4 regions of the Actinoplanes subglobosus genome follow, and region 4 is predicted to be linked to each of the others. Evidence: riboswitches for the same ligand, from Rfam matches in the RefSeq annotation. Region 4 holds a riboswitch; each other region holds the start of a gene.
The links. Region 4 has a riboswitch for cyclic di-AMP ahead of ACFO0C_RS04685 (C40 family peptidase). Riboswitches for the same ligand answer to the same signal wherever they lie in the genome.

Region 1 (4,509 bases), on a different contig from region 4:
ACCTGATGATCCTGGCCGGCAACGTGGCCCTGGAGAGCATGGGCTTCGAGACCTTCGGTTTCGGCGGCGGCCGCCCCGACGTCTGGGAGCCCGAGGAGGTCAACTGGGGCACCGAGGACACCTGGCTGGACGACCGGCGTTACAGCGGCGACCGTGAGCTGGCCAAGCCGCTCGGCGCCGTGCAGATGGGTCTCATCTACGTCAACCCGGAGGGCCCGAACGGCAACCCGGACCCGCTGGCCTCGGCCCGGGACATCCGGGACACGTTCGGCCGGATGGGCATGAACGACGAGGAGACCGTGGCACTGATCGCCGGCGGTCACACCTTCGGCAAGACCCACGGCGCCGGCCCGGCCGAGAACGTCGGCCCCGAGCCCGAGGCCGCCCCGATCGAGGCGCAGGGTCAGGGCTGGAAGAGCACCTTCGGCACCGGTGTCGGCGCCGACGCGATCACCAGTGGTCTGGAGGTCACCTGGACCTACCACCCGACCCGCTGGGACAACGAGTTCTTCCACATCCTCTTCGCGTACGACTGGGAGCTCACCCAGTCGCCGGCCGGCGCGCACCAGTGGCGTCCGAAGAACGGTGCCGGCTCCGACCTGGTGCCCCATGCGTTCGACGCGTCGAAGCGGCAGGAGCCGCGGATGCTGACCTCGGACCTGGCGCTGCGTTTCGACCCGATCTACGGGCCGATCTCGAAGCGGTTCCACGACGACCCGGAGGAGTTCGGCAAGGCCTTCGCCAAGGCGTGGTTCAAGCTGACCCACCGTGACATGGGCCCGATCGCTCGCTACCTCGGCCCGGAGGTCCCGTCCGAGCCGCTGATCTGGCAGGACCCGCTGCCCGCGGTCGACCACGAGCTGGTCGGCGCCGCGGACGTCGCGGCCCTCAAGGCCACCGTCCTGGCCTCCGGCCTGTCGGTCTCCGAGCTGGTGGCGACCGCGTGGGCGTCGGCCTCGACGTTCCGCGGCACCGACAAGCGCGGTGGCGCGAACGGCGCCCGCATCCGGTTCGCCCCGCAGAACCAGTGGGAGGCCAACGACCCGGCCCAGCTCGCCAGGGTGCTCGGCGTACTGGAGGGTGTGAAGGCCGAGTTCGACGCGGCCGGTGGCGCGAAGATCTCCCTCGCCGACCTGATCGTGCTGGCCGGCGCGGCCGCCGTGGAGAAGGCCGCGAAGGACGCCGGTTTCGACGTCGAGGTGCCGTTCACCCCGGGTCGTACCGACGCCACCGAGGAGCAGACCGACGCCGACTCGTTCGCGGTGCTGGAGCCCACCCACGACGGCTTCCGCAACTACCTCGCCAAGGGCCACAACCGCCCCACCGAGGCGCTGCTGGTCGACCGCGCTCAGCTGCTCACCCTCACCGCGCCGGAGCTGACCGTGCTGGTCGGCGGCCTGCGGGTGCTGGGCGCCAACACCGCCGGTTCGCCGCACGGTGTCTTCACCGAGACCCCGGGCGTGCTGACCAACGACTTCTTCGTCAACCTGCTCGACTTCGGCACCACCTGGTCGGCCACCGACTCCGACGGCGAGGCCTTCGAGGGCCGCGACCGCCGGACCGGCGAGGTCAAGTGGACCGCGACCCGGGCCGACCTGATCTTCGGGTCGAACTCGGTGCTGCGCGCCCAGGCCGAGGTCTACGGCAGCGACGACGCCAAGGAGAAGCTGATCACCGACTTCGTCAAGGCGTGGGTCAAGGTCGCGAACCTGGACCGCTTCGACCTGGCCTGATCAACGAGTGGTTCTCGCCGGGCCCGGGTCGGCCGTACCGACCCGGGCTCCGCCTGCTGGTACCCTCAGCAACGTCGGGCTCGTAGCTCAGTGGATAGAGCAACCGCCTCCTAAGCGGTAGGTCGCGCGTTCAAGTCGCGCCGGGCCCACTCTCAGATCTTCAATCGCTGTCCCACCCGCAGCCGGTGCGGGCTGCTCAGCACGTCCGAGTTCGCGCGGTAAAGCGCTCGCCACCCGCCCCTGACGTCGTGCCGGGCCGCGATCCGCGCCAGCGTGTCACCCGGCCGGACCACGTAGTTCCCGGTCGACCGGTGCGCCTTTCGCACAGCGCCGCGTGACGCCGCCGTGTAGGCGTGCCGCCGGCCGCACGTCGGCCAGGCGCCGATGCCCTGCCCGCGCACCACCCGTTCGGCGATGCGGATCTGCTCCGACTTCGAAGCCCGGTTCGCGGTGTCCGCGTACTTTCCGCCGCCGTAGGCGCGCCACGTGCTCCGGCTGAACTGGAGTCCCCCGTAGTAGCCGTTTCCGGTGTTGATGCTCCAGTTGCCCCCGGATTCGCAGTGCGCGATCGCCTCCCAGTTGATGTCGGCGTGCGCGGGCCCCGCTAGGGCCACACTTCCGGCGAGTCCGGCGGCCAGCATGCCGACCGCGCGATGGAGTTGTCTTCCGATCTGAGCCATGAGCTTGTCCTCCACGCCTACGAGGTCAGCTGTCGGGTTCGGGCAGAGGTGCCCGGCCGCGTTCGCGGCTTCACCCCGAGGCGCCGTAGCGCCGAGGAACCTATGGGTCCCCCGCTCCATGCCTTGGGTTTGGTCGAACCGTGGTCGGCGGCTGGACTCGGCGTTCCGCCCACGGTGCCCGCATTGTTGCGGACTGCCGAAATGCCGCGTTGCTGGTTGGTTATGCGAGACGCGGCAATGGAGTTGTAGGTCACAAATTAGCCGCTTTGATCTTCCTTTGTGTGGCTAACGTGCCTAATTCGGCGTGGCGCAACAGGTGCGGACACTCCACCGAGGGTGCACAATCTCCGACCATGAGCGATCAACAGCGCGAGTTCGACGTGATCGTCTACGGCGCTTCGGGTTTCGTCGGTGTGCTGGTGGCGCGTTATCTCGCCGAGCACGCCCCCGAGGGCGCACGGCTCGCGCTGGGCGGTCGCTCGGCGGCGAAACTGGAGGGTCTCGGTCTGGACTGGCCCGTCGTCATCGCCGACGCGGGTGACGCGGACGCCCTGACCACGATGGCCGGCCGCACCCGTGTCGTGGTGACCACCGTCGGGCCGTATGCGAAGTACGGCAAGCCACTCGCCCGTGCGTGCGCCGAAAGTGGTACCGACTACGTGGACCTCACCGGTGAGGTGCTCTTCGCCCGGGACAGCATCGACGAGAACCACGAGACCGCACAGCGCACCGGCGCACGGATCGTGCACTCCTGCGGCTTCGACTCGATTCCGTCCGATATCGGCGTTCACGTCCTGCATGAACAGGTCACCCGGGACGGCGCCGGTGAGCTCACCGACACGACCCTCGTGGTGACCAGCATGCGCGGCGGTGTCAGCGGCGGCACCATCGATTCGATGCGCCACCAGGTCGACGTGATGAAGAAGGACACCCGGCTGCGTAAGGTCGGCGCCAGCCCGTACTCGTTGAGCCCGGACCGGCACACCGAACCGGACCTCGGCCGCCAGCCCGACATGCTCACCCTGCCGGGGTCCGACGTGGACCCCAGCGTCCGCGGCCACCTCGCGCCGTTCGTGATGGCGTCCTACAACACCCGGGTGGTGCGGCGCAGCAACGCGTTGCGCGGCTGGGCCTACGGCCGGACCTTCCGGTACCGCGAGGTCATGCGGGTGAAGAGCAAGATCGCCGCCACGCTCGTCAAGAGTGGGATGAACGCCCTGGTCATCGGCTTCGCCGTGCCGCCGTTGCGGTTCGTCCTGGACCGCTTCCTGCCCGCGCCCGGCGCCGGTCCCAGTGAGGACACCCAGCGCAACGGGCACTTCACGATGGATCTCTTCACCACCACCACGACGGGGGCGCGCTATCGCGCGAGGGTCAAGGCCAAGGGCGATCCGGGGTACGCCGCAACGGCCGTCATGCTCGGCGAATCCGCTCTCGCGCTGGCCTTCGACACCGAGGAGCTGCCGAAGTCCGGGGGCGGTGTGCTGACCCCGGCGACAGCGATCGGTGACGCCCTGGTCGGACGGCTGCGCGACGCCGGATTCGAGATCACCGTCCAGCGCCTCTGAGGTCAGCGACGCTGCGCGATCACGTGGTGGACGTGCCAGTGCTTCGGTCCGCTGAAAGCCCGGCCCGGCTCGTCCTCCACCGCCCAGTGCTCGATGGTCAGGCCGTCGAAGAGAGCCCGCGCCTCGGGCTCGGTGAGGCATGTCAGATCGGGCTGGCCGGCCCAGCTGTCCCGATCACCGAACAGGTCGGCGACGATCCGGCCGCCGGGGCGAAGCGCGGCCCGGATCAGCGTCCACAGGCGATCGAAGCCTGCCCTCGTCTGGAACGGGAGCGAGTAGCCGGCGTAGACGAGATCGGCGGCGGGTAGGTCGTACAACTCCTGGAATCTGCTCGTCCTGATCGTCAACGCCGGATGCCGGCCGCCGATCGTGCGCAACAGCCTCGCCTCGGTGCCCGGCTCGCCGTCGACGGCCAGCACCCGCCAGCCCGCGTCGAGGAACGCCCTGGTCTCGCGGCCGGCGCCGCAGCCTAGGTCGACGGCCGTCCGGCCGGCGCCCGGACCGGCGATCGCCATTGCCCGCACGCAC
Region 2 (4,509 bases), on a different contig from region 4:
CTGGCTGCTCTCCCAGGCCGCGGCGCACGCGCACCGGCTCGTCGCCGACGGGTTCGCCGGCGTGGGCGCCAAGGGCTATCACTACCGGCTGCTGTCGTCACTGGTCACCGACGGGCCGGCCAGTCAGGCGGCGCTCGGGCGGCGCACCGCCATCTACCTGAGCGACCTGGTGGGGGCGCTCAACGAACTGGAGGCCGGCGGCTTCGTGCGGCGGTCACCGGATCCGGCGGACAAGCGGCGCAACGTCGTCGCGGTCACCGACGCCGGCCGGGAACGGGCCGGTGAGCTGGGCGAGCGGGTGGAGGCGATCCAGGACGATCTGATGGCGCCGCTGTCGGCTGATGAGCGGGCGCTGCTCGCCGGCCTCTTGCGCCGGCTGGTCGAGCACCACGGCCGTACCGGGAAATGAGGAAAGGCCGCCGTCGAGGAGACGGCGACCTTTCCGCGGGGTGTGTCAAGCAGGCCGGCGATAGCCGGCGATGGGGCCGCGATCGATCGGGGCCATCCGCACGTAGTCGCCCGTGTGCGGCGCGTGGACCACCTTGCCGCCGCCGATGTAGATGGCGACGTGGTGGATGTCGGAGTAGTAGAAGACCAGGTCACCCGGCTTCAACTCACTCTTGCTCACCGACTTGGTGGAGCCCCACTGGTCCTTCGTGTAGTGCTCGAGATGCACGCCGACCGCTTCCCACGCCTCCTGCGTCAGACCCGAGCAGTCGTAGCTGTTCGGGCCGTTCGAGCCGAAGACGTAGGGCTTGCCGATCAGGTCGCACGCCCGCTGGGCGGCGCGGCCACCCTTGTCGTTCGTGTAGTCGACCGGACAGGGGCCGGTGCGCAGCGCCCCGTCGTCGGCGTTGGCCTTGCCGTAGGCCGCGATGCGGAGCTTCTGGAGCTTCGTGATCTCCTTCTCGATCGCCGTCTTCTTCGTGCCGAGATCGGTGTCGCGGATCGTGATCTCGGACTCGAGCTGGTCGACGGTGGCCTTGTCGGCGGCGTACTTGTCGCGGAGTTTCGCCACCTCGGAGATCGACGCCTCCCGGTTGGTGGCAAGCTGCTCGAGAAGCGTCAGCTTGTCCACCACACCCGTCGGCGAGCCGGTGAGGACCATCGCGTTCACCAGGGTCGGCGACCCCTGCATGTACGCGTCGACGGCGAGGCCCCGCACCTCCACCATCGCGGCGTCCACCTGCGCCTGCAGCGGAGCCAGCGTCTTCGCCAGCTCCTTCTGCTGCTTGCGCAGCTTGACCAGCTTGGTGTGAGTGCCGTTGTAGTCCTCGATGACCGGCTCGAGCTGGTTCCACTCCTCGTCGATCTGCTTCTCGATCTGAGCCGGAGTGGGCTCGGCATGAGCGACGGTGGGACCCGTGACCAGGACTCCGGCCGCGGCCACCGCGCACATCAGGATGCGCACGAGGCCGGCGCGACGCGCGCTGATCCGTTTCACGCTGGTGCGTTGTCCTTTCTTCCCGTTCAGCCGCCGACCGGGTTAGCTGACGGGTTCGGGCGGGAAGGCTGCCCGGCCGCGTCGCCGCGGCTTCACCCCAGGTGCTCGGTTCCCCGGTTCGCCGTGGGCCTTTCGGCCGCAGACGATTAGGCGGTGGTCCGTCAGATCGGCCGGGTGGCCGATGGGGGGCTGGGCGGACCGGGGACCACCGTACTCGGATCAAGACGGCAAATGAAGGTCGCACAGGCCGCCGAACTGTCCGCACAGCCGACGACACGCAGGGTGTTCTAAAACGGCCAGCTGTTCAGGGCGCGCGCCAGCCAGGGCACCACGACGATCACGGTGGGTAGCACCAGCAGGCCGGCCGCGGCGGTCACCCCGGCCACGGTGAGAGCGGTCGAACCGCCGTCCGGAATGTCCAGACGGGCCAGCCGCCGGCGCCGGGATTCACCCTCCGGGTCGGCGGTCACCTCCTCCGCCAGGGGGACGGCGTCGATCAGCCGCGCCAGCGCGGCCCGCAACGGCGCCGGCCCGGTCCGGCGGCGGGCCGCGTCGTCGGCCACCATCTCCAGCAGCAGATGTACGGCGTCGAGCGGCGCCTTCGACCGCAACGGCCCCGGCACCGCCCGGTAGAACGCGGTGAACGACTCCATCACCAGCTCGTGCCTGTGCCGCAGGTGGGCACGCTCGTGGGCGAGGACCGCGTCCACCTGCTCCCGGTCCAGTGACTCCAGGACGCCGCCGCTGAGCACGACCCGCGGGTCCCGCCCGGGCACACAGTAGGCCAGCGGCAGTGCCCCGTCGAGCACACGGACCTCCGCCCCGCCGAGGCCCTCGTGCCGCTCGACGGAATCGAGCAGGTCGACGAGCATCCGGTGCCGGGCGCGCCGGGCCCGGGCCCGGGAACTCACCCGGACCAGCGACACGATCAGGCGGATCACGATGGTCGCGGCCACGGCCAGGGAGAACAGCAACGCGGCGACGGTCTCCGGATGGCGTGCCCCCGCGGCTCGCGCGACCTCCTCGGGCGCGGCGAGGACCACACCGAGAGCGCAGAGTACGGCGGTGAGCGTCAGTGACTGCCAGAGCAGGACACCCGCGACCGGGGCACGGTCGGTCCAACGGGCGCTCGCCAGCAGTCTCGGCGCGGCCAGCGAGAGCGTCAGCCCGAGGGCGCCGAGCAGGAGGGCGGTCACCGCTCGATGTTACGGGTGGCCTTCTCGATCGCGGCCCGCAGCGCTTCCGGCGGCAGCTGGCCGACGAAGTAGGCGAGAGCGGCGTCACGGTCGGGGGTGGCGGTGAGCGCGTCCATCATCACGCCGGCGGTCATCTCCTCGCGGGTCTGCGCCGGGGCGTACTTGTAGGCGCGGTCCGCCCGCTGCTGGGTGACCAGGCCCTTCTTGGCGAGCCGGTCGAGGACGGTCATGACCGTCGTATACGCCAGATCGCGCTCCCGGCTCAGCAGGTCGTGCACCTGCCGGACGGTGAGCGGCTCGCCCGCGTCCCACAACTTCGTCATGACCTCGCGTTCGAGGTCGTTCCGTGCCATGTGAGCCACTCTACTTCACGACGTCGTACTACGCGTCGTAGTATCTACTACGAATCGTCGTAGAGGGGCTGCCATGGACGTGCTCGACCTGACCCGGCTGCAGTTCGCGGTCGTGACGATCTACCACTACCTGTTCGTACCGGTGTCGATCTCGCTCGCGTCGGCCGCCGCCGGTTTCCAGATCGCCTGGATCCGTACGTCCCGTGAGAAGTACCTGCACCTCACGAAGTTCACCGGCAAGCTGCTGATCGTCACGTTCGCCGTCGGCGTGGTCACCGGGCTGGTCCAGGAGTTCCAGTTCGGGCTCGGGTGGAGCGCGTTCGCCCGGTTCTACGGCGACGTCTTCGGGCCCACACTCGCGATCGAGGGGATGCTCGCGTTCTTCCTCGAGGCCACGTTCCTGGCGCTGTGGTATTTCGGGTGGGACCGTCTGCCCCGCTGGCTGCACACCGCCACGATCGTGGTCGTCGCCGTCGGGACGCTGCTGTCGGCGTACATCATCCTGGCCGCCAACTCGTTCATGCAGAACCCGGTCGCCTACGCCCTCGACCCGGTCACCGGGCGGGCGCATCTGACCAGCTTCACCGAGCTACTGACCAACGAGGTGGTGCTGGCCGCGTTCCCGCACACCATGGGCGGGGCGGCGATGGCCGGCGGCGGGCTGCTGATGGCCATCGGGATCTGGCGTTTCAAATATGATCGTGCCTTCCTCACCCTTTCCCGGGCCGGGGCCTGGATGATGCTGCTCGGCGGAGCGGTGACCGCGATCAGCGGCGACCACCTCGGCAAGGTGATGACCGCCGTTCAGCCGATGAAGATGGCCGCCGCCGAAGCCCTCTACGAGACGACCACGTCGGCGCCGTTCTCGGTCTTCGCGATCGGGGAGCTCGGGCACGACCGGCCGTTCTTCAGCATCGAGATCCCGGGGCTGCTGTCCTTCCTCGGGACCGGGTCGTTCGGCGGGACCGTGCAGGGGATCGACGATCTCCAGGCTGCGTATGTGGCTCAATACGGGCCGGGAAGCTATGTGCCGATGATCCCGGTCGCGTTCTGGACGTTCCGGTTGATGATCGGGGCCGGCGTGCTCGGGATGGCGCTTGCGGCGTACCACCTCTGGTCCTCCTGGTCCTTCGACCGCCGCGTGCCGCTGCTGCCGGAGTTTCTGCAGCCCGGGCGGGGAACGCCCGGCTGGCTGCGCCGGTTCGTGCTGATCGCGCCGCTGCTGCCGGCCGCCGCCAACACGTTCGGCTGGGTGTTCACCGAGACCGCCCGGCAGCCGTGGCTGGCGTTCGGCATCTCCAAGGTCGCCGACGGGATCTCCCCCGGGCTGACCGCCGCCGAGGTGATCGCGTCGCTGGCCGGGTTCACCCTGGTCTACGGCCTTCTCGCGGTCGCCTGGTGCCGCCTCGTCGTGCATCTGTCCCGCAAGCCGCTCGTTCCGGCCCCCGAGGCCACCGAAGAGCCCGAGCCGGTTCCCGCCTACTAGGAGCGACCTTCCATGATCACGTTCTGGTTC
Region 3 (4,509 bases), on a different contig from region 4:
GCAGGCGGTCCGGTTCGGGCTGTTCCACACGCTGCAGGCCGGCGCCCGGGCCGAGCAGCGCCCGATCGGCTCCAAGGGCCTCACCGGCCCCGGCTACGACGGCCACACGTTCTGGGATGCCGAGACGTTCGTGCTGCCGGCGCTGACCTACACCCAGCCCTCCGCGGCGGCCGACGTGCTGCGCTGGCGGCACTCGACGCTGGACCTGGCCCGGGAGCGGGCCCAGACCCTGGGGCTGCAGGGCGCCGCGTTCCCGTGGCGGACCATCCGCGGGCAGGAGTGCTCCGGGTACTGGCCGGCCGGCACCGCCGGGTTCCACATCGCCGCCGACATCGCCGACGCGGTCCGCAGGTACGTGCAGGCCACCGGCGACTACGACTTCGAGCGTGAGGTCGGCCTGGAGCTGCTGGTCGAGACGGCCCGGCTGTGGCGGTCGCTGGGCCACCACGACCGGCACGGGCGGTTCCACATCGACGGCGTCACCGGCCCCGACGAGTACACCGCCGTGGTGAACGACAACATCTACACCAACCTGATGGCCCAGCAGAACCTGATGACGGCGGTCGAGGCGTGCCAGCGTCACCCGGACCTGGCCCGGCGTTTCGGGGTGGACGACGAGGAGGCGGCCTCCTGGCGGGACGCGGCGGCGGCCGTGCACATCCCGTACGACAAGGAGATCGGCGTCCACCAGCAGTGTGAGGGCTTCACCCGGCTCCAGGAGTGGGACTTCGAGAACACCCCGCCGGAGGGTTACCCGCTGCTGCTCAACTACCCGTACTTCGACCTGTACCGCAAGCAGGTGGTGAAGCAGGCCGACCTGGTCATGGCGATGTACATCCGGGGGGACGCGTTCACGCCGGAGGAGAAGGCGCGCAACTTCGCCTACTACGACGCCCGGACGGTACGGGACTCGTCGCTCTCCGCCTGCATCCAGGCCGTCCTCGCGGCCGAGACCGGTCACCTGGAGCTGGCGCACGACTATCTGGGCGAGGCCGCCCTGATGGACCTGCACGACCTGCACCAGAACGCCCGGGACGGCGTGCACGTGGCGTCGCTGGCCGGCACCTGGATCTCGCTGGTCGCCGGACTCGGCGGCATGCGTGACTTCAACGGCCAGCTGTCGTTCGCGCCGCGCCTGCCCAGCCGGATCAACAACCTGGAGTTCTCGCTGCTCTGGCGCGGCCTGCGACTGCGGGTCAGCGTGACCTCCGACGAGGTCACCTACTCGCTGCGCAACGGTGGTGGACAGGCCCGGCTCACCCTGCTGCACCACGGCAAGGAGCTGGAGGTCACCCAGGTCCGGCCGGTGACGATCCCGATCCCGGCGGCTGTTCCGGCCGGCCCGGCGCCGGCTCAGCCGCACGGCCGGGCACCGGTGCGGCGCGCCCTGCACTGAGGTTCTCCGAGACGAGGAAGGCCCGCCCCGAAAGGGGCGGGCCTTCGCGCTGTCTGCGGAAGCTAGAGCATCGATACGTGCACGTGGTCGGTGTGGTCACTGACTCCGTGGTAGTTGCTCCACCCGTTCGCGGGGAACCAGATCTTCTTGTTCCAGATGACGTAGTAGATGCCGAGCGCGTCGGCGTTACGCACCAGGAACGCCATCAGGTTGTTGCCGTACTTGAATTCCTTGTCGGTGTCGTAGGTCGAGAACCCGGACTTCTGCAGCGACCAGTCGCAGGCACGGCCCTTGGGATGCTCGAACGGTCCACCGTCGCGGTGACAGCCGACGAAGTTGCTGAAGCCGGCCTTCTTGACTTCCTTGTACATGTGCAGCGTGCGCTTGGTGACGCAGCCGTTCGTGGTCGGGTCCTTCTCGGTGCACCCCTCGGCCGAGAACCCGCCGTTGGAGTTGCGCGGGGCGGGAGCCGCCTCCGGCGAGTCCGCGACGACCAGACCGTTGGTGACGCCCTTGCCGCCGACCAGGGCCAGCGCGTCGACCGCCTGGTCCTTCTGCTTCTTCATGACGGCGGCGTCCTGTTGCTGCTGCTTCACCTCGGCGTCGAGCCGGGCCTTGCTGTCGGTGATGGTCTTCAGCGCGTCGTTCAGCTCGCGCAGCTTGGCGTCGTGCAGCCGGTTGATCTCCTCGAGGGAGACGGCCTTCTCCAGGAAGTCGCCCGAGGAGTTCGCGTTCAGCAGGTAGCCGATCGAGCTGAGATTGCCCGTCATGTACTGCTCTTTGGCGATCTTGTCGACCTCGGGGATCAGCGCGTCGCGCCGGGCCTCGGCCTGCTTGATCTGGTTGGCCAGCTGAGCCTGGGCCTTCACCGACTTCGTCACCGCGGCCTTGGCGGTCACGTAACGACGGTTGGTGTTCTCGATCACATCGGAGAGAAGCGCGTCCGGCCCGCCGTTCTGCTCCTCTTCTTGGGCGGACGACGAGGAGCCGCCGGGCTCGGCCGAGGCCGGTGACGCCGGTGCCGCGAACATCGCGAGGGTCACCAGCGGTGCCAGGGCAAGTATCAGCCACCGGCGGGGACTTGCGGTCATCAACAGTTCCTTCCGTGTCACCGCCGACCGAGTTAGCTGACGGGTTCGGGACGGAAGCAATCCCTACCGCAAACTGCGGATACACCCCAGTGACCTGGTTCCCCGGCTCGCCTTTCGACGATTGGGCGGCGGCCTGCCGGCAACTCGGGGGCGGTGCCGTCCTGGCAGGACCGGCGGCCAGTTTACCCGAGATATCGCCGTGGATCAGGCCCGAGGAACCGCCAAAAGTGTTACCTCGCAACGACTTTCCGTAATTGTTGTCACCGCTCGTGTCGAGGCAATCGCGGGGCGTACGAGAACTGTCGATCTGTCGATCGAGTGGGTATGGTCGTTGCGGTTCCCGCACGGGAGCCGCCGCCTAATCGCCTTCAATGGCGAGCCGGGGAACCATTATTCCCTGGGGTGAATCCGCTACCCGCGGTAGGGATTTCCTTCGTCCCGAACCCGTCAGCTAACCCGGCCGGCGGCCGACGGAAGGAAATGCCTGTGCAGCAGAACACTGCGCGGCGATTAGCGGCGTTGCTGGCGCTGCTCGTCGCCGCGTGCGGACTGGCCGTCGCCCCGACGCCGGCCACCGCGGCCCCCCGGCTGCTCGCCGCTCCCGGCGACTCCGGTGACGACGGTGAGGGTGGCTCCGCGTCACTGATCGAGAAACTGGAGAAGGCCTCCAAAGGTTTCGTGGAGGCGAAGGCCAAGCTGAAGACATCCAAGGCGCAGCAGGCCAAGCTGACCGCCGAGCTGAAGAAGCTGGACGGCGACCTGGGACCCCAGCAGGACCGGCTTGACCTGCTCGCCTCCCAGGCGTACACCGCGGGCCGTGGCGGCCCGATGGCGGCACTGCTCAGCTCGGACTCCGCCGAGGGCTTCCTGGGGCGGGCCGAGACCCTGGCCATCGTGGCCGCCGACCAGAACCGGGCGATCCAGGACCTCAAGACCACCCGGGAGACCCAGCAGAAGGCCAAGGACGCCATCGACATCGCCATCAAGGACCAGCAGAAGCAGGTCACCGTGATGGCGAAGCAGAAGGAGCAGGCCGAGACCGCTCTGAAGGCGGCCAACCAGGGCAACGACGCCAGCTCCTCGTCGGACGGCGGCGGCAGCGACGACGCGGCGCCGGGCCCGACCGGCACGAGCTGCAGCCAGACCGACCCGACCGGGACCGGTGGCTGCGTCACCCCGACCCTGCTGCACGCCTACAAGGAGGCCCGGGCCGACGGCTTCACCCGGTTCACCAAGTGCTGGCGGACGCAGAACAGCGGTGAGCACCCCAAGGGCCGGGCCTGTGACTTCTCCGCCGAGAAGGGAACCTTCGGCGGGGACGCCACCGGGGCCGACAAGACGTACGGCAACAACCTGGCGAACTACTTCATCAACAACGCCGACGATCTCAACGTGCTCTACGTGATCTGGTACCGCCGGATCTGGCTACCGAGCAGTGGCTGGAAGTCGTACAGCGGGGCGGGCGGAGACCCGTCCAGCGACCACACCAACCACGTGCATCTCTCGGTCAACTAGCACGTCCGAAGGAGTGCGGGGCCTCACCTGCGGGTGAAGGCCTCGTACTCCTTCATCACCTCGCTGGTCGGGCCGTCGGCCCGGATCTCGCCGGCCTCCAGCCAGATGCAGCGCTCGCAGGTGTCGCGGATCGACTGCTCGCTGTGGCTCACCAGGAACACCGTGCCGGCCTCGCCGCGCAGCTGACGGACCCGCTCCTCGCTGCGCTTGCGGAATTTCGCGTCACCGGTGGCCAGCGCCTCGTCGATCAGGAGCACGTCGTGCTTCTTCGCCGCCGCGATGGAGAACCGCAGCCGGGCCGACATGCCCGACGAGTAGGTCCGCATCGGCAGCGAGGAGAAGTCGCCCTTGTCGTTGATACCGGAGAACTCGATGATCTCGTCCTTCTTCGACGCGACCTCGGCCGGTGACATGCCCATGGCGAGGCAGCCCAGCTCGACGTTGCGGTCGCCGGGCAGCTCGTTCATCAGCGCCGCGTTGACACCCAGCAGCGACGGCTGGCCGGCC
Region 4 (4,509 bases):
CCGGGCAGCTCGACCGGAAGGTCGACCGGCCCGGTACTGCGCGACCTCGCGGCGAGCTCGCGCTTGACGATCCTGTCCTCCAGCGATTGATAACTCATCACCACAAGACGCCCCTGGGGCGCCAACGCGTCCAAAGCCGCCGGAACCGCCCCTTCGAGCGCCTCCAGCTCCCTGTTCACCTCAATGCGTAATGCCTGGAATGTCCTTTTTGCGGGATTTCCACCCGTTCGCCGCGCGGCGGCCGGGATGGCGTCCTTCACCAGCTCGGCCAGTCGCGCCGTGGAGGTGATCCGCGCCTTCGCCCGCTCCCGCACGATCGACGAGACGATCCGCGGCGCGAACTTCTCCTCGCCGTACTGCCGCAAAACGCGAACAAGATCACCCGGCTCGTACGTGTTGACGACCTCCTCCGCGGTCACCCCGCGGGACTGGTCCATCCGCATGTCCAAAGGCGCGTCCTGCGCGTACGCGAACCCGCGATCCGCCTCGTCCAGCTGCAGCGACGACACCCCGAGGTCGAAGAGCCCACTGTGGATCGCCGGGATCCCCAGCTCACCGAGAACCCGCGGCAGCTCGTCGTAGACGGCGTGGACCAGATGCGTGCGATCGCCGAAGCGGATCAGCCGGTGCCGCGCGTGGGCCAGAGCCTCGGTGTCCCGGTCGAGTCCGATCAGGACCACATCGGGATAGCGCTCGAGAACCGCCTCGGCGTGCCCGCCCAGACCGAGCGTGAAGTCGACGTGGACGGCGCCCGGCAGCGTGAGGGCGGGGTCCAGCAGCTCAAGACAGCGCTCGAGCAGCACCGGCACATGCGTGCCCCGTGGCTCCCCCATGTCGACCCCCATGCCCGTTCGCGTCCCACTCGTTCGCTGCCCGTTGCTGCCCGGCCCGGTCGCCCGTCCGTACCGCCAGATCCCCATCCGCTCTCATGTCCCGCGCCGGCGAACCGGCTCCGGACACGCGCCTGGCGCCGGGGAAGAGGCGCCAGGAGCGGGAGCGGCTGGAGATCTCGCAGTACGGCGACAGGGGCGTCCGGGCCGAGACCAGCGACCCGCCGAGTGCCACGCCCTACAGCCCGCCGGGCAGCACCCCCTCCTCGATGTCGGCGAACTCTTCCTCGCTCGCCGAGAGGTAGTCATCCCAGGACTGCTTGTCCCAGATCTCGACCCGGGTGCTCGCACCGATCACCACGAGATCACGACCAAGACTGGCATACTCCCGCAAATGGGCAGGAATCGTCACCCTGCCCTGCTTGTCGGGAACCTCGTCGTGGGCGCTCGCGAAGAAGACCCGGCTGTAAGCCCGGGCCGACTTGTTCGTGACCGGCGCCTCGCGCAGCTGACCGGCGATGCGCTGGAACTCAGGCATCGGGAACACGTAAAGACAGCGCTCCTGCCCCTTCGTGATCACGACACCTCCCGCCAGCTCATCACGGAACTTCGCCGGGAGGATCAGCCGGCCCTTCTCGTCCAGGCGCGGGGTGTGTGTGCCGAGGAACATCGGCCCCCACCCCTTTGCCGTGGCGGCCGCCCCATCGCGGAGGGAGCGGATCGCCTGTCAACTCGGGCCGGCAGGTCCGGCGTCGCTCCTCCGCCCTGCCACTGCGCCCCACTCTACTCCACTTCCCTCCACCTGCAACCCAAAAGCCAACCCTCACGAGCCGTTCTCACGGACGTAATCCCAGTTCACAGGCGGTGGGGCCAAGTGGAGGGGGTGACCATGATCAACAGGGTCTTGTTTCCGACATCGAGGCCATCGCGTCGAAAAACACCCGCCGAAATGCCCGCTGGGACCCGAATTCCCGGTCACCCTCGGTGCGCGGGGAGGAAAGTGGAGCGTCCACATCGCCGTACACAACAGACGCCCGTGGGGCGTGACCCCTGATCCGGGTCACGCCCCACGGGCGTCACTGCTATTCCTTACTTACTACTGTCGCTGTGCTACCACGGTCAGGCGACCAGGCGGCGCACCACGTAGTTCTTGTTCCAGATCTTGTGCTTGCCGACCCGGGCCCCGGTGTGGGGCGAGTCGTAGACGTAACCGTTGCCGGCATAGATACCGGCGTGGTAGCCGTACGACCCGTTGCGGAAGATGATCAGGTCACCGATCTGCTTGTTGCTCTTCGCGACGGCCTTGCCGTACTTCTGCTGCGTGTTCGCCTTGTGCGGCAGGCTCTTGCCGGCCGCCTTCTTGTAGACGTACTTGGTGAAACCCGAGCAGTCGAAGCGCTTGGGACCGGACGCGCCGTACTTGTAGAGCGCACCCTTGTGCTTCTTGGCCTCGGCCAGCACCTTGGCACCACTGGCCTTGACGGTCACCTTGACCTTGGTGGTGACCTTCTGGTTGTACCCGGTGCCGGTGAAGATCGTACGGATCCAGACGGTGCTGGTCGGCTTGGCGGTGAGAGCCACCTGGCCGTTCTTCAGCGTGTCGGTGTCCCACGTGCGCCAAGCGCCGTTTCTCCAGCCCTGGAGACGCACGGTGCCCTTGGCGACCTGCTTGGTGGCAGGGTCGATCACCTTGGCGGTGACCTTGAGGGTGGAACCCCACTTGAGGCTTCGGGTACTGGTCCCGGCCCACATCGAAGGTGTGACCTTCGGTGCGACCGCCGCGGCGGCGACCGGGGTGACAGCGGGGGTCGTGGCGGCCGCCGCGGGGGACGCGGCGATCAGCTGCCCGGCACAGAGGCAGAGACCCAGGGACAGTGCGACGGTTCCGGTGCCGATGGACGCGCGGCGGCGCCGGCTCGAACTGTGTTCGTGCACGGTAGAGAAATCCCTCCGGCACGCCTGCGAGGTTAGCTGTCGGGTTCGGGCGGGAAGGCATGCCCGGCCGCGGGTGGGCGGCTTCACCCCAAGGTCCTCCCGGGTCCGCCACCGGAGAACCGGTGGCGCGGGAGAGACCGAATCTGGGTCCCCCGTCCCTGCCCCCGAATGCCTTGTGTGGTGTGGCTACTGCTGTGTCGCACCGGTCCGGCCCGGGGCAGGGCTCGGCGTGAACCGATCCGGTGCGGCCGGCGAGCGGATTGCGTCCGGCGAATCTTTGGTACCCGAGTCAGGCCATGATCGTCAGCGTGGGGATGATCACCCTCCGTGATTGGCACACATGTCGGTGCCCGGTTTGTTACCTGCGCGTGACAAATGCGCCTACCCAAAGTAGGGGCACAGCTACGTAGCGTTGAAGGTTACGGGTGAAACAGAACACATAAAAAGTCCCGCCACCATCGTGGCGAGCGCCCGAAAAGCCCGGACCGGGGAAAACATCCGGCACATCGCGATCTTGACGGTCTGGCAACGCGACGTGACGTTCGAGTCCGGTACCCTCGCTGGCGTGACGGACGGAATGCCTCTCATCGCCAAGGTCGCGACCTCCGTGTCGAAGACCGCGGCGGCGCTCTCCAGGGCCGCGGGCCGCGGCGACGGTTCGGTGATCGGCGGCTGGATCGGCCTCAAGATCGATCCCGACCTGCTGGCCCACCTCGCGGCCGGCCGTGCCGTCGCGCTCGTCTCCGGGACCAACGGCAAGACCACGACGACCCGTCTCACCGCGGCCGCCGTCGGTGTCCTCGGCCGGGTCGCCACCAACTCGTTCGGCGCCAACATGCCGACCGGTCACACCTCCGCGCTGGCCAAGGAGGGGCACACCCCGTTCGCGGTCCTCGAGGTCGACGAGCACTACCTGGCACAGGTCATCGACCAGACCCGGCCCAAGGTCGTGGCGCTGCTCAACCTCTCCCGCGACCAGCTCGACCGGGCCAAGGAGGTGGCGATGATGGCGCAGTTGTGGAAGACGGCACTCGCCGGCCACCCCGACATCAAGGTCGTCGCCAACTCCGACGACCCGATGGTGGTGTGGGCCGCCGCCAGCAGCCCGCAGGTCACCTGGTTCAGCGCCGGCCAGCGCTGGCTCGACGACTCGTTCGTCTGCCCGGAGAGCGGCCACCCGATCGAGCGCCAGCAGGGCGACTGGTGGTGCACCGGCTGCCCGCTGCGCCGCCCGCGCCCCCAGTGGGTCGTCGAGGACGAGGGCGTCATCGACCCCCGCGGCGACTGGCATCTGGTCAAGCTCCAGCTCCCCGGCCGGGTCAACATCGGTAACGCGGCAACCGCCCTGGCCGTGGCGGCCGAGTTCGGGGTCCGCCCGATCGAGGCCCTCCCCCGGCTCGCCCGGGTCGCGTCGATCGCCGGCCGCTACGCACAGGTCGACCGTGACGGCCGCAACATCCGCTTGCTGCTGGCGAAGAACCCGGCAAGCTGGTTGGAGGCCTTCGACATGGCCGACCATGCACCGACACTGCTCTCCATCAACGCGCGGGACCCCGACGGCCTCGACACCTCGTGGCTCTACGACGTCGACTTCTCGCCGCTGCGCGACCGCCCGGTGCTGATCACCGGCGACCGGGCCTACGACCTGGCCGTCCGGCTCCAGGTGAACCAGGTGCCCTTCCGGCACGTACAGAGTTTCGACGAGGCGCTGCGGTCGGTGCCGCCCGGCCGCCTCGAAGTGATC

Region 1: it holds a riboswitch for cyclic di-AMP, as region 4 does, so the genes downstream of both, ACFO0C_RS12425 (transglycosylase family protein) here and ACFO0C_RS04685 (C40 family peptidase) in region 4, are expected to answer to the same signal.
Region 2: it holds a riboswitch for cyclic di-AMP, as region 4 does, so the genes downstream of both, ACFO0C_RS00085 (C40 family peptidase) here and ACFO0C_RS04685 (C40 family peptidase) in region 4, are expected to answer to the same signal.
Region 3: it holds a riboswitch for cyclic di-AMP, as region 4 does, so the genes downstream of both, ACFO0C_RS02280 (coiled-coil domain-containing protein) here and ACFO0C_RS04685 (C40 family peptidase) in region 4, are expected to answer to the same signal.

Annotation. Positions count from the first base shown of each region.
Region 1 covers NZ_JBHSBL010000012.1:293,501-298,009, forward strand. The annotation lists gene katG (catalase/peroxidase HPI) at 1-1,733, shown strand, start outside; tRNA gene ACFO0C_RS12420 (tRNA-Arg) at 1,810-1,882, shown strand; gene ACFO0C_RS12425 (transglycosylase family protein) at 1,886-2,413, opposite strand; cyclic di-AMP (ydaO/yuaA leader) riboswitch at 2,413-2,559, opposite strand; gene ACFO0C_RS12430 (saccharopine dehydrogenase family protein) at 2,767-3,981, shown strand; gene ACFO0C_RS12435 (class I SAM-dependent methyltransferase) at 3,984-4,509, opposite strand, start outside.
Region 2 covers NZ_JBHSBL010000001.1:13,113-17,621, reverse strand. The annotation lists gene ACFO0C_RS00090 (MarR family winged helix-turn-helix transcriptional regulator) at 1-409, shown strand, start outside; gene ACFO0C_RS00085 (C40 family peptidase) at 455-1,444, opposite strand; cyclic di-AMP (ydaO/yuaA leader) riboswitch at 1,461-1,592, opposite strand; gene ACFO0C_RS00080 (M56 family metallopeptidase) at 1,732-2,640, opposite strand; gene ACFO0C_RS00075 (BlaI/MecI/CopY family transcriptional regulator) at 2,637-2,993, opposite strand; gene ACFO0C_RS00070 (cytochrome ubiquinol oxidase subunit I) at 3,067-4,479, shown strand; gene cydB (cytochrome d ubiquinol oxidase subunit II) at 4,492-4,509, shown strand, end outside.
Region 3 covers NZ_JBHSBL010000003.1:50,743-55,251, reverse strand. The annotation lists gene ACFO0C_RS02285 (glycoside hydrolase family 65 protein) at 1-1,396, shown strand, start outside; gene ACFO0C_RS02280 (coiled-coil domain-containing protein) at 1,459-2,487, opposite strand; cyclic di-AMP (ydaO/yuaA leader) riboswitch at 2,494-2,625, opposite strand; cyclic di-AMP (ydaO/yuaA leader) riboswitch at 2,833-2,969, shown strand; gene ACFO0C_RS02275 (coiled-coil domain-containing protein) at 2,968-4,002, shown strand; gene ACFO0C_RS02270 (ABC transporter ATP-binding protein) at 4,026-4,509, opposite strand, start outside.
Region 4 covers NZ_JBHSBL010000005.1:256,570-261,078, reverse strand. The annotation lists gene rsmH (16S rRNA (cytosine(1402)-N(4))-methyltransferase RsmH) at 1-920, opposite strand, end outside; gene mraZ (division/cell wall cluster transcriptional repressor MraZ) at 1,069-1,500, opposite strand; gene ACFO0C_RS04685 (C40 family peptidase) at 1,950-2,765, opposite strand; cyclic di-AMP (ydaO/yuaA leader) riboswitch at 2,772-2,963, opposite strand; gene ACFO0C_RS04680 (MurT ligase domain-containing protein) at 3,343-4,509, shown strand, end outside.